4 regions of the Photobacterium sp. MCCC 1A19761 genome follow, and region 3 is predicted to be linked to each of the others. Evidence: predicted binding sites of a transcription regulator. Region 3 holds the regulator's gene; each other region holds the start of a gene.
What was found. Region 3 encodes CRP, which controls carbon source genes, mostly activating them, when cyclic AMP is high. Its sites were predicted from a motif close to TGTGANNNNNNTCACA; they were not measured.

Region 1 (4,216 bases), on a different contig from region 3:
TTGCCTTCTGCCACTTCCCCATTTTTCATGGACTCGAACAGCGCCAGGCTTTCTTCAACCGGACGATCACGGTACGGGCTTGGTTTCCCAGGCTCGGTCAGTGTTCCGCGGTACTCACGGATCTGTTCCGGGCTCAGCTCATCAACATAAGCTAAGCCTTTATTAATCAATTCAATCGCATACCCGTATAGCTTGTCGAAATAGTTCGATGAATAACAAATCTCACCGTCCCACTCAAAGCCCAGCCAGTTAACATCGTTCTTAATCGACTCAACGTATTCGATGTCTTCTTTTTCAGGGTTCGTATCATCAAAACGAAGATTACATTGACCCTGATAGTCCTGAGCAATGCCGAAGTTCAAGCAGATGGATTTCGCATGACCGATATGCAGGTAGCCGTTCGGCTCCGGCGGGAATCGGGTATGAACGCTTGTATGTTTGCCACTGGCTAGATCCGCATCGATGATTTGGCGGATAAAGTTAGTTGGACGAGCTTCAGACTCACTCATCAAAGACACCTCGTGTGCTTTACAGGATTTGGATTCTCTATGATCCATAAATATGGGTCACGACTCAACAAATAGTATGCATTGTTTGTCGATATGGATAAAAAAACCCCGCTATTGCGGGGTTTCTTGGAGGATATTGCCGGGCAACCGATTTAGTTACCGACAAGTCCCGGGCTTCCTTCTGGCGACGAATCCTTATCAGTCGCGTAGGAAAGCAAAGACTTAAGGCAATTTCACTGAAGAAAGGTCTTCAGAAGCCGGGATTTTCTTCATCTCACCGGCAACAATTTCAGCCAATGGGCCCAGAATAACCTGCAGGTTATTCGTCCCCAGCTTCACAACACCCATCGCACCCAGTGCTTTCAGCGTCTTCTCATCCGCTAGGCTGCTGTCTTTCAGCGTCAGACGCAGACGGGTAATACAGGCATCGATGTTTTCCAGGTTGCCGTGGCCGCCCAGGGCTTTCAGGTATTGCTTCGCCAGTTCACCGGTTTCCTTAGAACCCGTTGCAGCTTCGGTTTCTTCACCGTCGTCATCTTCACGACCAGGTGATTTCAGGTTGAAGGCACGGATGGCCACACTGAAGGTCACGAAGTACAGGAAGAAGAAACCAATGCCGATCATCAGCAGCATTAGAGGCTTCGTCGCCAGACCCCAGTTCAGGGCAAAGTCAATCAGACCCGCGGAGAACGTAAAGCCGTGTAGCGTGCCGAACATATTGGCAATCACCAGAGACAGACCAGTGAAGATTGCATGCAGCGCATACAGTGCCGGTGCCAGGAAGACAAACATGAACTCCAGCGGCTCAGTGATCCCTGTCAGGAAAGAACAGAACGCCACAGAACCCAGTGCACCCATCACTTGGCTGCGTTTATGCTTTGGTGCAGCCAGGATCATCGCCAGTGCCGCGCCCGGCAGACCCCACATCATAATTGGGAAGAAACCGTTCATAAATACGCCGGCAGATTTATCGCCTGCGAAGAAGCGGTTCAGATCACCGGTGTTCACTGTTTCTGTAATCCCCTTCACGACAGCAGTCACTTCCGGAGTCACCGAGTTTTTAAACTCAAAGACATGTGATTGGCCAACGACCAGTTGCTTCGCCAGTGCTGGGTCGATACACAGCTGAGTTGCACCATTCAAGATGGCAACCGGCTCGACATTGATCACCTGACAGCTTCCCATACCAAACCAGAAGTATGAGTTCAGTACATGGTGAAGACCAACAGGGATCAAACCACGGTTCAATACACCGTAAACGAACTGACCAATCGCACCAGAGCTGGATACCGCATGTGCCAAAGCGTCCAAACCGGCTTGAATATGTGGCCAAACTTCACCGGCAACAGCACCGAAGACCAAAGCAAACAGGCCGGACATGATAGGAACCAGACGCTTCCCGGCAAAGAAACCCAACCATGGTGGCAGGCTGGTCATATGAAAACGATTATAAGAATGGCCGGCAATAATACCTGCAATGATGCCGCCGAAGAACGACATATTAATAGAAGGGTCAATCGTTTTTGCAGTGACATCCAAGACGAAGTAAGCCACAGCACCAGCCAGACCAGCCGCACCTGCACCATCTTTAGACAAACCAATCGCGATGCCGATTCCGAATAGTAATGGCAGCTGACCGAAAATAGCACCGCCTGCTTGCGCCATAAATGGAATGTCGAACACGTCCGCTTGTCCCAAGCGCAGTAACAGCCCGGCTACCGGTAGTACAGCAATGGGAAGCATTAACGCTTTACCCAGTTTTTGCATATATCCAAGAATATTCACCTTGATTCCCCCTGTGGTTTTCTCAGATGCGATAGGGATAACTTATTTTAGCTATCCGATTAAGTTATCAGCAGTGTAAGAGATTAATTTTGACCCGCAAATTAAAACCTCAACAATTGTGATCATTATCACCAGCTCAGGCCATGATAGAGCGATTTTGCTAGCCCGATCATAAAACTTATTTTATCATTCAAAACAAAGGATGAATCCGCTACGATTTTATTGTGTTTTCTACTGGAATGAGGTGTCACCGTGAGACTAATCCCACTGCAAGATGCGAAAGAAGTTGGTCTGTGGTCAGCGCGCTATATCGCTGATCGTATTAATAAATTTCAACCTACGGCTGAACGCCCCTTTGTTTTGGGCCTGCCGACGGGCGGGACACCACTGGCGACATATAAGCGCTTGATTGACCTTTATAAAGCCGGAGAAGTAAGTTTCAAGCACGTGGTAACCTTCAATATGGATGAGTACATCGGTATCCCGGCCGACCATCCGGAGTCGTACCGTAGCTTCATGTACAACAACTTCTTTAACCATATTGATATTCAAGAAGAAAACATCAATCTGCTGAACGGAAACACCTTAGATCACGAGGCAGAATGCCAGCGTTACGAGGCGAAAATTAAGTCCTACGGCAAGATTCATCTGTTCATGGGCGGCGTTGGGAACGACGGTCATATTGCCTTTAATGAGCCGGCATCTTCGCTGTCTTCACGGACCCGAATCAAAACCCTGACGCAAGATACGCGTATCGCCAACTCCCGTTTCTTTGAAGGCGACATCAATCAGGTGCCGAAATACGCCCTGACCATCGGGGTCGGCACCCTGCTCGATGCTGCTGAGATCATGATCCTGGTCACCGGCCATGGCAAAGCCCTGGCGCTTGAAGCGGCTGTCGAAGGCTCCGTCAACCACCTGTGGACTGTCTCCGCCCTGCAACTGCATCCGAAGTCCCTGATTGTTTGCGACGAACCGTCCACTCAGGAACTGAAAGTGAAAACCGTGAAGTACTTCCAGGAACTGGAAGCTGAAAATATCAAACACCTGTAACCCGTAAGGAATTGTTCATGTACGCGCTTACCAACTGTCGTATTTTCACCGGAAGCGATGTGCTGAATCACCACGCCGTTATCATTGACGGCGTGAACATTCATGCTGTTTGCCCGGAAACCGAACTGCCTGAAGGGATTGAAGTCCGCGATTTAGCGGGTGCCAACCTCACGCCAGGCTTTATTGATCTGCAACTGAACGGCTGTGGTGGTGTCATGCTCAATGACGAGATCAACGCCGACACTATCCATACCATGCACCGCGCTAACCTGAAGTCCGGCTGTACCAGCTTTCTCCCGACGCTGATCACCTCGTCTGATGACGATATGAAAGCCGCCATCAAAGCCGCGCGCGACTATCACAGCCAGTACCAGAATCACTCGCTCGGCCTGCACCTGGAAGGGCCTTACCTGAACGTGATGAAAAAAGGCATCCATAGTGTCGATCATATCCGTCGCTCCGACGATGCGATGATCCGCACCCTGTGCGACAACGCCGACATCATCACCAAGGTCACCCTGGCGCCGGAACGCAACGATCATGACCACATCCGGCAACTGGCCGATGCCGGGATCATCGTCTCCGCCGGTCACACCAACGCCACCTATGTTGAAGCCCGTCAGGGGTTTGAAGCCGGGATCACGTTTGCCACCCACCTGTTCAATGCCATGAGCCCAATTGCCGGCCGTGAACCGGGCATGGTCGGTGCCATTTACGATACACCTGAGGTGTATACCGGGATCATCGCCGATGGCTTCCATGTCGATTATGCCAATATCCGCATGGCGCATCGCCTGAAAGGAGACAAGCTGGTTCTGGTTACCGATGCAACCGCGCCTGCAGGAGCAGACATTGATCACTTTATTTTT
Region 2 (4,216 bases), on a different contig from region 3:
TGTATTGCCTACAGGCGTTTTGGCGTTCTTACACAGCTCGATGACTTTGGCGTCGGTGTCGTCGTCATTCAGAGTGGTAAGATCCATTAGTTGAAGTGCACGCAGTGCAGCAGCTTTTAAATCGCTCATGACTATCTCCAGTCCAGTTATTTTCTACCAAGCTTATAGAAACTGTTCCATCCGCCTGAGGCGAACAGTAGCGCCACCGCACACGGTGCGCCTATCGCGAACAGTTCAATGAGCGGACTTGATTCCTTGAAGACTCAGGCTGTCATTTCGGCATGCGCAACCTGATTGATTTCCTTTTCACCGCGCAGGATATCCGGCCCTCCGGGTTACCCTGCCGTCGTGCCATTCAGCAAATCGTGACAAGCATCTCACCACGACGTAAATCTACTGAAACAGCTACCGTCAATCTTTGATGGTTCCGGCCCATCATAGCAAGCTGATGAACACCCCACCATCAAAGATACGTTTCCTGTAGTGGACAATCTGTTTACCGCGAGAACACAATCTGCAGCGTACCGCCTGCGCTATAAGGAGGTGAAAAAGTGCTCGATAATCCAGCGGTAGGCAATCGCGCCCAGGTATACCCCGACGATCCCCATCACCCCGGAGAGTACCGGTGGTGCCGGGATTGGCAGCTTAATCGCTGAAAACAAAACCCCGACGATAAACCCGGCCATCAGCGCCAGCAGAACTTCATACATGGTATTCATACACTTCTCTCTGTCTGTCACAGCACCAAGAAAAGTGTAGTCTGCTGCACCTGAGGTGTCGCTTGTTCACTACCGCCCATGGTAAACAATGCCCAGCGGCAGAAATCGGAGCGCAATCGATTTTATGGCTTTTCCCTGCCGCCGGGTTCGGAAATGTTTACCCAGGGTGTTGATGGCTGTGGCTGTGCTTTTTCCGAAACAGAGGCAGAGGCAGAGGCAGAGGCAGAGGCAGACACCAGAGCAGAACCTGACGGGTGACACTAGCGGAACGGGGTCAACCGGCCAGGCAATCCGAGTTCCCGGCAGATCCCGCGGATACTGATGCGCCAAGTTGCTTGGCTTTGGACTTTGGGCTTTGGACTTTGGACTTTGGACTTTGGGCATCCCCGAGACGACAGATACAAAAACGCCACAGCAAGGCTGTGGCGTTTGGCATCCTCAGTTGAGGAATGTCTTACATCGCGCTCAGGCTGATGAACAGACCAGCGATGGTCGCAGACATCAGGTTCGACAGCGTACCTGCAGCAACGGCTTTCATACCGAAGCGTGCAATGTCGTGACGACGGTTCGGGGCAATGCTCCCCAGACCACCCAGCAGAATTGCGACTGAAGACAGGTTCGCGAAACCACACAGGGCAAACGAGATGATTGCTTTGGTCTTCTCAGACAGGACAACCGGCGCTGCATCGCCCAGGTAAGGAACGTAGCTCAGGTAAGCCACGAATTCGTTCAGGATCAGTTTCTGACCGATGAAAGAGCCCGCGATGTTGGCATCTGCCCATGGCACACCAATCAGGTAAGCCAGCGGCATGAACACGTAACCCAGGATCAGTTCCAGCGTCAGCTCAGGCATACCGAACCAGCCACCGATACCACCCAGCATCCCGTTGATCAGGGCAATCAGACCCACGAACGCCAGCAGCATCGCACCGATGTTCAGCGCCAGTTGCATACCTGAAGAGGCACCGCTTGCCGCCGCATCGATGGCGTTTGCAGGCTTGTCGTCGCCTTGCACGTCATCGCCAGTGATTTGCTCGATTGGCGTGTCGGTTTCAGGCTTGATGATTTTTGCGAACAACAGGCCACCTGGTGCTGCCATGAACGAGGCTGCAATCAGGTACTCCAGCGGTACACCCATGGCTGCATAACCCGCCAGTACACCACCGGCAACAGACGCCAGACCACCACACATCACCGCAAACAGCTCAGACTGCGTCATTTTTGGTACAAACGGACGCACAACCAACGGCGCTTCAGTTTGACCAACAAAAATGTTAGCTGTTGCAGACATGGATTCCGCATTTGATGTACCCAGCACTTTACGCAGACCGCCACCCAGTACGTTGATGACAACTTGCATCACGCCCAGGTAGTACAGCACGCTGATCAGTGCAGAGAAGAAGATAACCGTTGGCAACACTTTGAATGCAAAGATGAAACCAATGCCTTCAACAGAGAAGTTCACCAGGTTACCGAACAGGAACTCAATACCGACATTACCATAGTCAATCACACTCTGAACGGCGCCACTTGCCGCGCCCAGTGCATTCTTACCCCACGGAACGTAGAGTACGAAAGCACCCAGAGTAAATTGAATGGCAAATGCCCCACCCACAGTACGTAAATTAATAGCTTTGCGGTTATCAGATAACAGTACTGCAATACCCAGCAGCACAGCCATCCCAACCAGGCTCATAAACAGGCTCATAGTTTATGGCATCCCTTTAAGTTTAAGTTTGGCGTCTCGACAATTCGGCTCATTTAAGAGTCCGCTGCATTATACAAACCCCATTCGGGATAAAGTAATGCTAACGTCACACTTTATGCGGAAACCAAGTGAAAGTTTAATCACAGCTGTGACATAAATCACTATACGTGCCGCAATTAACGCAACCAATTGCGCAACCGTTTTTATTCAGTGACCGTCCTCACACAGAAAGGCCAAAGAGTTCAGTTGTGGTTAAGCAAGTGACCGATTCAATTTCCTGAGCAGATTCCGACCGCAGCGCCACAAGCGACTGCATCACATGACACAACCGATCGGGACGATTCGGCTCGCCCTGATGGCCGGCCACCGGCATATCCGGTGCATCAGTCTCCAGCACCAGCGCCTCCAGCGGCAATGCTGCTACCGTGTTGCGGGTCTTGTTCGCCCTCGGATAGGTAATGGTCCCGCCGACGCCGATCTTCAGCCCCAGCGCCACCACCTGCTCGGCCTGGGCCAGACTGCCGCTAAACCCATGATAGACTCCCCCGGCAATCGGCGGATGTTGCTTTAATAAGGCAACCAGCTCCGGGAAGGCTTTACGGCAGTGCAAGATCACCGGCAACCGGTAGGTATTGGCAAGGATCAGTTGCTGTTGCAGCAACGCCAGCTGTTGATCGCGATCGGCCTGCGCAATGGCAAAATCAAGTCCGCACTCGCCGACCGCCACACATTTGCGATCGTGCTGTGCGCCCTCGCCTGCCACCTGCGCCAAACGCTCAGCGAGAGACGCCAGCGATGCCTCGCTGTGCTCTGCACTGAAAAAAGGGTGTAGGCCCAGCGCATAATAGACTGAGTCAAACTGGTGGCTCAGCGCCTGAACCGCCTGCCAGTTGCGCTCACCGACGGACGGGATCACCAGCGCCTCGACCCCGACTTGGCGAGCCTTGGCCAAGTACCCCGCCGGGTCAGCATCAAACGGCGCAAAATCGAAATGACAGTGGCTGTCGATCATCATGGCCTCGCCTTTAATCCTGCCGGGATTCGCTGTTTTTCAGTTGGCACCGGGCACGACGCTGCAACGGATGGCGTGGATCGTCTTCATCGTAACGAATCGGCGTACAACAGCGGCGGTTTTCCGGAACCAACCCCAGGCGTTCACACCATTGATCGTAGCGGGCAATCCCCCGCTTCAGCCAGTTCAGCATCGACTTCTCCCCATTTGACGTATCATTCATGACTTTTCGCTCATTGAGCCTCACTCACGCATAGAGCCTGCTTATACATAGAGCCTACTTATGGCCGGGCTTGGCAACCATGACGATCATACTACGCCCGGTCACCAAAATCGTCTCGTCATAATAACGCGGCGCTTGCTCAATGGGATAGATATCAGCCGGGCTGGGCGCAGCGGTATTCACTAAAAGGTGCCAGTCCTGATAATCCCGGTCCGGCAGGGTAAAAATCAGCGGGTCCCAGTAGGCATTGCAGATCACATACAACTCATCACCGCTGATCGGGTGGATCACCGTCGAGGCCAGAGAATGGGAATGGGCCGACCAGTCCGGCTGATTCGGTTTCAGGCCGTGCCAGTCAATCCCGACGCTTTTGAGCACGGTGTTGAGCGAGACATGCATGTGCCAGTCGATGGTTTCCTCGTAGCGCCGGATCCGGTTCATCAGCCGGACAAAACGCAGCAGATCGGCATGCCGGTCCACCAGCCGCCAGTCAAACCAGCTGCTCTCGTTATCCTGACAATAGGCATTGTTGTTGCCCCGCTGCGTCCGCCGGA
Region 3 (4,216 bases):
CCGCAAGGCGATGCAGTGCTGACGCGTCTGGTCGAAGCGGCGTCGCAGCTCAATGTCGATGGTCCGTTTGCCGAGCCACAGCCGTTTATGGGCCCGCAAATTTCGGTCACGGCGGCGGATAACATCATCCGTGCCCAGGAAAACCTGGTGAGCCTGGGTGGTGAGGTGCTGCTGGAGGCCAAACGTGGTCAGGGCGCCGTGGTCACGCCGGGGATCATTGAAGTCAGCAAGATTGCTGAGCTGCCGGATGAAGAATACTTCGGTCCGCTGCTGCAGGTGGCCCGCTATGATGATCTGGCCCAAGCGGTTGAGCTGGCCAATAACACGCGTTACGGCCTGTCTGCGGGTCTGGTGACGACTCAGGATGACGAGTGGCAATACTTTATTGACCATATCCGTGCCGGGATCGTCAACCGTAACCGTCAGCTGACCGGTGCCAGCGGTGATGCACCGTTTGGTGGTCCGGGCGCTTCGGGCAACCTGCGTCCGAGCGCGTACTATGCGGCCGACTACTGTGCCTACCCGATGGCATCGATGGAAGGCGAGCATACCGAATTGCCGGCACAACTGTCGCCGGGGATCACTCTGTAAGTCGCGCCGGCCGCGACACTGCGATTAGGTAAGGGGAACAAGCAACATGGAAAAGGTCGAACAATTGTTTAACGCGCTGTGGCAAGATTACACCCAGCGTTTGTGTCCATCAGCCGCGCAGGTTCATGACCTGCTTGAGGAAGATGAACCCCTGCTCAACGATCATATCGCGCTGCGGACATTTAACCTGCCGCAGGTCGGACTGGATCGTCTGGCGGCACCGTTTATTGCGATTGGCTATAAGCCGTGCGGCAAGTATCACTTCGAAGCGAAGAAGCTGTATGCCGAGCATTTCGAGCATCCGAATCCGGCGGCACCGAAGGTCTTTATCAGTGAGTTGTTGGTCGGGCAGTTCTCATCCCTGCTGCAGCAAACCGTTCGCGATCTGGTCAGCCAGGTGCCGGAGTCGGCTCTGAACGATCCGGCGTTCCTGTATGGTGGCCGGTTGTGGGACCTCGATTATGCTACTTACGAGCTGCTGTCGGCAGAAAGTGAGTATGCCGGCTGGGTTGCGGCCCATGGTTTCGGTGCCAACCACTTTACCGTGAGCATCAACCAGCTGGAGCAGTTCACCGAAGTACACGAGGTCAACCACCTGCTGCGCCATAACGGTTTTGCGATCAATGAGTCGGGCGGTGAAGTGAAAGGCAGCCCGGAAGTGTTGCTGGAGCAGTCATCGACCATGGCGGATCGGGTGGCGGTCAACTTCCTGGACGGCGTTCGGGAGATCCCGGGCGGGTTCTATGAGTTTGCCAAGCGTTATCCGACAGCGGACGGCGAGCTGTATCGCGGCTTCGTTGAAGCCTCGGCGGATAAGATTTTCGAAAGTACCAATCAGTGATCGCGCGCTGAGGAGCCGTGCCTCCGTGTTCGCTCATTGAGGCACTGCTGCTTCGTTGAATCCATCAACAGCCCGGGTAAGAGATTACCCGGGCTGTATTTTTATGTCCGTCAGATTGCTCAGCAAGCGTTTCGCCGATGTCGTTGCCACGGTTTTTGCAACGACTTTTGCAACGTTTTTTTGCAACGGTCTTGGGCTAATGCTGGCTGTCGAGCGGCGGCACCCAGGCGGTTTCCTGATCCTGGTGGCGGCTTTCGGGATCTAACGGGGGTTGCTGCGCCAGGTAGTGGCGCGGATCGCTAAAACCGGTCATTTCGATGGTGGCGGGCAGAGCTTGCAGCACCGTCGGTGGGGTGGTGCTGGTGTTGGGCGCAAAACGTTCGATATCCATATCGTTACAGTTCGTTGGTTGCTCGATTTTGTGTGAGTCCGTTGTCGGTTTTTTGTCCGTTGATTGCTCGGTGGTTCGTTGCCGAGAGGCCACCTGTCCGGGGGATGCCTTCGTATGGCATACCGATCCAGCAATATGCTCAATGTAGCATTAAATTGGCAGAGTGCAAGCCGGAGGGGCCGGCAGGGCGTACCGGTCACAGGATTGAAGAAAGCGCTGTAACTGAAAGCTCTATAATTGAAAAGCGCTGTAATGGAAAAAGCTCAGAAATGAAATCAGCTCCGAAATGGAACAAGGCCTGAAATGAAAAAAGCCGCACTGAGTGCGGCTTTTGAAATAGGATTGGGTCGGCGCTTAGCGGGTGCCGTAAACCACAATGGTTTTGCCGTGGGCAGAAATCAGGTTCTGCTCTTCCAGCATCTTCAGGATACGACCGACGGTTTCACGCGAACAACCGACGATTTGACCGATTTCCTGACGGGTGATCTTAATCTGCATGCCGTCCGGGTGGGTCATGGCATCTGGCTGCTTGGCCAGATTCAGCAGCGTCTGGGCAATACGACCGGTTACATCCAGGAAGGCCAGGTCGCCGACTTTCTGGCTGGTGACTTGCAGGCGGCTTGCCATTTGCGCAGAAAGACGCATCAGGATGTCCGGATTCACCTGGATCAGCTGACGGAATTTCTTGAATGAGATTTCAGCCACTTCACATGGGGTTTTAGCACGAACCCAGGCGGTACGCTCTTGGCCTTCTTCGAACAGGCCCAGCTCACCAATGAAGTCGCCCTGGTTGAGGTAAGACAGGATCATCTCCTTGCCTTCTTCATCCTTGATCAATACGGCAACAGAACCCTTGACGATGTAGTAGAGAGTTTCTGCTTTCTCGCCCGCATGGATCAAAGTGCTCTTTGATGGGTATTTATGAATGTGGCAATGCGAAAGAAACCACTCTAGCGTTGGATCTGTTTGAGGTTTACCTGGAACCATATTACTAACTTCCTCTGCGTTTGTTGCCCAGCAATGACATCCCTATAATTCGCGGCTGAGCATCACAATAACATTGTTCGCCGACTAGGATATGCCAGTCAGCCGCTGGGCTGCAAGCTCACGTGAATAATTAGTTGAGAGTTTATCTTTTTTCGCCGGGTTTTTCTTGATATTGATCTATCTGAAATTGGCATTTTGCCGTTCTAACTGTGCACATGATCACACAGTTGTGAGATAGTGTCTGAAACCCCTGTCAGTAGTAAGGAGTAAGCAATGCAATCACGGGTGAAATGGGTCGAAGAGATGACATTTTTGGGGCAGTCCAACTCCGGTCACAGCGTGGTGATGGACGGCAATGGCGGAGCGACAGCACCCAGCCCGATGGAGCTGGTCCTGATGGCTGCGGGCGGTTGCAGCTCGGTCGATGTGGTGGACGGGCTGAAATCCGCCGGCCAGCAGATCACCGGCTGTGAAGCGCAAATTACCTCGGTCCGCCGGGAGCAGGCGCCGCGCATTTTTACCACCGCCAACCTACACTTTGTCGTCACCGGCCATGATCTGGACGAAGCGCTGGTGGCCAAAACCGTGGCGGATTCGCTGGAGAAGTACTGCTCGGTGTGCCTGATGCTGGGTGAAGGGGTAGAGATGACCCACTCCTATGCCGTAGTGCCAGCGTAAGGATGTTCGCGTGTGACGAGAAGCCAGTCTTCTCGTCACGCTCTGATATGAGTCGGAAGCCGGTTTAGCCGAATTTGCCGGTTTCGATCAGCTGCTGGATCAGCGGCCCCATGATCAGTTCCATCGCGAAACTCATCTTGCCGCCCGGCACCACCAGGGTATTGTGGCGTGACATAAACGAGCCCTGGATCATCGCCAGCAGGTACGGGAAGTCGACATTTTTGATCCCACGAAAGCGGATCACCACAAAGCTTTCATCCAGACTCGGAATTGCCTTGGCGGTAAACGGGTTGGAGGTGTCAACTGTCGGCACGCGCTGGAAGTTGATATGGGTGCGTGAGAACTGCGGGGTGATGTAGTTAAGGTAGTCATCCATCGACCGGACCACGGAGTCCATCACGGCTTCGCGGGAATGACCCCGATCGCGGGTATCGCGGACAATTTTCTGAATCCACTCCAGGTTGACGATCGGTACCATGCCGATCAGCAGGTCGACATGCTGGGCGACATTGATATCGCCATCCACTACCCCGCCGTGCAGTCCTTCATAGAACAAGACATTGGTATTTTCCGGCAGATCCTGCCATGGGGTAAAAGTACCCGGCATTTGGTTGTAGGGCACGGCCTCATCGAAGGTGTGGAGGTAGCGGCGGAATTTACCGCTGCCGTCATCGCCGTACTGACGGAAAAAGTTTTCCAGTTGGGCAAAGTCATTGGCCTGAGGACCA
Region 4 (4,216 bases), on a different contig from region 3:
TGGCGCAAGATGCAGAAGAAGAACCTGGCGTTCGACGAGCTGTTTGACGTCCGGGCGGTGCGGATCATTGCCGATCAGCTGCAAGACTGTTACGCCGCGCTGGGGGTGGTGCACACCAAGTACCGTCATCTGCCGAAAGAGTTTGATGACTATGTCGCCAACCCGAAACCGAACGGCTATCAGTCGATCCATACCGTGGTGCTGGGGCCGGAAGGCAAAACCATCGAGATCCAGATCCGAACCAAGCAAATGCATGAAGAGTCGGAACTGGGGGTGGCTGCTCACTGGAAATACAAGGAAGGGGCGACCGGCGGGGCCAAGTCGGCCTACGACGAGAAAATCAACTGGCTGCGCAAACTGCTGGCCTGGCAGGAAGAGATGTCCGATTCCGGCGAGATGCTGGAAGAGCTGCGCAGTCAGGTGTTTGATGATCGCGTCTACGCTTTTACGCCGAAAGGGGATGTGGTCGACCTGCCGATGAATGCTACACCGCTTGATTTTGCCTACCACATTCACTCGGAAGTGGGGCACCGGTGTATCGGCGCCAAGGTCGAAGGGCGGATTGTGCCGTTTACCTATCACCTGCAAATGGGCGATCAGGTCGAGATCATCACCCAGAAGGAGCCGAACCCGTCGCGCGACTGGCTGAACCCGAACCTGGGCTTTGTGACTTCCAGCCGGGCCCGGGCCAAGGTGCATGCCTGGTTCCGTAAGCAGGACCGTGACAAGAACATCGCCGCCGGGCGGGAAATCCTCGAGACCGAGCTGGCCAAAATCGGTGCGACGCTGAAAGATGCCGAAGCCTACGCGCTGAAGCGGTTCAATGTACCGTCGCCGGTCGAACTGTTTGCCGGGATCGGCAGCGGCGACCTGCGGATCAATCAGGTCGTTAACCACATCAATGCGCTGGTGAACAAGCCGACGGCCGCGGAAGAAGATCAGCAGCTGCTGGAAAAACTCAGTGAAGCCGGCCAGAGAACCGCCAAAAAGCCACAGCGGGATGCCGTGGTGGTGGAAGGGGTGGATAACCTGATGACCCACCTGGCCCGGTGTTGCCAGCCGATCCCGGGCGATGAGATCCAGGGTTTCGTGACCCAGGGACGTGGCATTTCGGTGCACCGCCAGGACTGCGAACAGCTGGAAGAGCTGCGCCATGTTGCGCCGGAGCGGATCATCGATACCGTCTGGGGCGGCGGCTTTGTCGGCAGCTATACGCTGACGGTCCGGGTAACGGCCTCGGAGCGTAACGGCTTGTTGAAGGAGCTGACCAACACCTTCGCCAACGAGAAGGTGAAAGTGGCCGGGGTGAAGAGCCGGATCGATTTCAAAAAACAAATGTCGATCATGGACTTCGACCTGGAGCTGACTGATCTGGAAGTGTTGGGCCGGGTGCTCAAGCGGGTGGAGCAGGTCAAGGATGTTGCTGAAGCCAAGCGGCTCCATTAATGTCTCCCATCACGGGATTGGAACGGGTAGCCTGGCTGCCCGTTTTTGTATCGCCAGCAAATTGAAAAGGCAGTATTTGACATGAGTGACAACACACCGACGGCCATTGAGCTGTTGCTCGAGATTATGGCGAAATTGCGGGATCCCGAGACGGGATGTCCGTGGGATCTGAAGCAGGACTTTGCCTCCATCGTGCCGCACACGCTCGAAGAAGCGTATGAGGTCGCCGATGCCATCAATCAGAAAAATTGGGATGAGGTGCGCGAAGAGCTGGGGGATTTGCTGTTTCAGGTGATCTTTTACAGTCAGCTCGGCAAAGAGCAGGGGCTGTTTGCGTTTGAAGATGTGGTCCGCGGTATCAATGACAAATTGATCCGCCGCCATCCCCATGTGTTCGGAGACACCGAGTTTGCCAGCGAGGCGGAGATCCACGCCAACTGGGAAGCCGAAAAAGCCAAAGAGCGGGCCGCGAAAGCCGCAGATGCCAGTCTGCTGGCCAATATCCCCCAAGCCCTGCCGGCGCTGCTCCGGGCGGAAAAAATCCAGAAACGCTGTGCCAAGCACGGCTTTGACTGGGACAGCCTGGGGCCGGTGGTCGAGAAAGTCCGCGAAGAATTGGACGAAGTGATGGATGAAGTCATCCAGGTGTCACCGTCTCAGGACAACATCGAGGATGAGATCGGCGATCTGCTGTTTGCTGTGGTCAACCTCAGCCGCCATCTGAAAGTGAAGCCGGAAACGGCACTGCAGCGGGCCAACCAAAAATTCGAACGCCGGTTTCGCGAAGTTGAAAAAAGTGTGCTAGAACAAGGGAAGCGTGTTGAAGACTGCTCGCTCGAGATGCTCGATCAGGAATGGCATCGCGTCAAACAGCGCGAGCGTTAACCGCCTTGCTTAGCCGTTGAACGGAATGAGGTCCCGGCGGCAGTACCCGCCGGGATCTTTGATTTGAGACAAAAAAAAACTGCCAATGCTGTGATAGTTTTCACGTTGTGGCGATAAAGTGTGTCTGGTATACTAATTTCCCGTCCAGATACTTTTTATATCCTCTATACCAATCTTCCAGGTAAAACATGACGACGAATTACATTTTTGTTACGGGCGGGGTCGTATCCTCTCTAGGTAAAGGTATTGCTGCAGCCTCTCTGGCAGCGATTCTAGAAGCACGTGGTCTGAAAGTGACCATGATGAAACTAGACCCTTACATCAACGTTGACCCAGGCACCATGAGCCCGATTCAACACGGTGAAGTATTCGTAACGGAAGACGGTGCAGAGACCGACCTTGACCTGGGTCACTACGAGCGTTTTATTCGCACCAAAATGACCAAGCGCAACAACTTTACGGCTGGCCGCGTGTACGCGGACGTGCTGCGTAAAGAGCGTCGTGGCGACTATCTGGGTGCGACTATCCAGGTCATCCCGCATATCACCAATGAAATCAAAGAGCGTGTGATCGCCGGTGCCGAAGGCCATGATGTGGCGATCGTCGAAGTCGGTGGTACTGTGGGTGACATCGAGTCCCTGCCGTTTATGGAAGCCATCCGTCAGCTGGCGGTTGAACTGGGCCGCGAGCGCGCCATGTTCATGCACCTGACGCTGGTTCCTTACCTGGCTGCTGCCGGTGAAGTGAAAACCAAGCCAACCCAGCATTCGGTGAAAGAGCTGCTGTCGATCGGGATCCAGCCGGATGTGCTGATTTGCCGTTCTGACCGCATGATCCCGGCAAACGAGCGTGCCAAGATTGCACTGTTCTGTAACGTGCCGGAAAAAGCGGTCATCTCAATGAAAGATGTCGATTCCATCTACAAGATCCCACAACTGATCAAGGCTCAGGGCCTGGATGATCTGGTATGTCAGCGCTTTGGCATTAACGCACCGGAAGCAAACCTGTCTGAATGGGAGCAGGTGATCTACGAAGAAGCCAATCCAACGGCTGAAGTGACCATTGGTATGGTCGGTAAGTACATCGAACTGCCGGATGCGTACAAGTCGGTGAACGAAGCCCTGAAACATGCGGGCCTGAAAAACCGCCTGTCAGTCAACATCAAGTACGTGGATTCACAAGATGTTGAATCGAAAGGCACAGAAGTGCTGGAAGGCCTGGATGCAATCCTGGTTCCTGGCGGCTTCGGTGGTCGTGGTGTCGAAGGGAAGATCATCACGGCGCAATATGCCCGTGAAAATAAGATCCCATACCTGGGCATCTGCCTGGGCATGCAAGTGGCGCTGATTGAGTTCGCCCGCAATGTAGCCGGCATGGAAGGCGCGCATTCCACAGAATTTAATCCAGAAACCAAATATCCGGTGGTTGGTCTGATCACCGAGTGGGTTGACAGCGAAGGCAAGGTGGAAGAGCGTACCGAGAAGTCGGATCTGGGCGGCACCATGCGTCTGGGCTCTCAGCTGTGTCATCTGGCCGAAGGCTCGAAAGCTCGTGCGCTGTATGGCAACGCGACGATTCACGAGCGTCATCGCCACCGTTACGAAGTGAATAACAACCTGCTGCCGAAACTGGAGAAAGCGGGTCTGAAAATTTCTGGTCTGTCTGCAGACAAGAAACTGGTGGAAATTATCGAGATCCCGAACCACCCATGGTTTGTGGCGGCTCAGTTCCACCCTGAGTTCACCTCTACGCCTCGCGACGGCCATCCACTGTTTGAAGGCTTTGTGAAAGCGGCAGGCGATAACCTGCGCGGTGAGCTGAATAAGTAAGGATTACGGATAGCTGTGGCAAAAAGCGCTACAGCTATTTTTTTAGCTTTTAAATT

Region 1: the regulator CRP is predicted to act here: its motif matches at 2,412-2,427, upstream of nagE (N-acetylglucosamine-specific PTS transporter subunit IIBC).
Region 2: the regulator CRP is predicted to act here: its motif matches at 2,575-2,590, upstream of VV869_RS16300 (NupC/NupG family nucleoside CNT transporter).
Region 4: the regulator CRP is predicted to act here: its motif matches at 2,421-2,436, upstream of VV869_RS08860 (CTP synthase).

What each region holds. Positions count from the first base shown of each region.
Region 1 is NZ_JAZGTF010000001.1:352,484-356,699, forward strand. It holds gene glnS (glutamine--tRNA ligase) at 1-509, opposite strand, end outside; gene nagE (N-acetylglucosamine-specific PTS transporter subunit IIBC) at 732-2,294, opposite strand; gene nagB (glucosamine-6-phosphate deaminase) at 2,547-3,347, shown strand; gene nagA (N-acetylglucosamine-6-phosphate deacetylase) at 3,365-4,216, shown strand, end outside.
Region 2 is NZ_JAZGTF010000017.1:142,607-146,822, reverse strand. It holds gene deoC (deoxyribose-phosphate aldolase) at 1-129, opposite strand, end outside; gene VV869_RS16305 (XapX domain-containing protein) at 534-710, opposite strand; gene VV869_RS16300 (NupC/NupG family nucleoside CNT transporter) at 1,174-2,427, opposite strand; gene VV869_RS16295 (TatD family hydrolase) at 2,648-3,442, opposite strand; gene VV869_RS16290 (hypothetical protein) at 3,453-3,662, opposite strand; gene glgX (glycogen debranching protein GlgX) at 3,717-4,216, opposite strand, start outside.
Region 3 is NZ_JAZGTF010000009.1:223,578-227,793, forward strand. It holds gene astD (succinylglutamate-semialdehyde dehydrogenase) at 1-591, shown strand, start outside; gene VV869_RS11425 (DUF1338 domain-containing protein) at 638-1,432, shown strand; gene VV869_RS11430 (hypothetical protein) at 1,629-1,823, opposite strand; gene crp (cAMP-activated global transcriptional regulator CRP) at 2,178-2,810, opposite strand; gene VV869_RS11440 (OsmC family protein) at 3,084-3,488, shown strand; gene VV869_RS11445 (phosphoribulokinase) at 3,553-4,216, opposite strand, start outside.
Region 4 is NZ_JAZGTF010000006.1:211,845-216,060, forward strand. It holds gene relA (GTP diphosphokinase) at 1-1,446, shown strand, start outside; gene mazG (nucleoside triphosphate pyrophosphohydrolase) at 1,528-2,331, shown strand; gene VV869_RS08860 (CTP synthase) at 2,520-4,160, shown strand.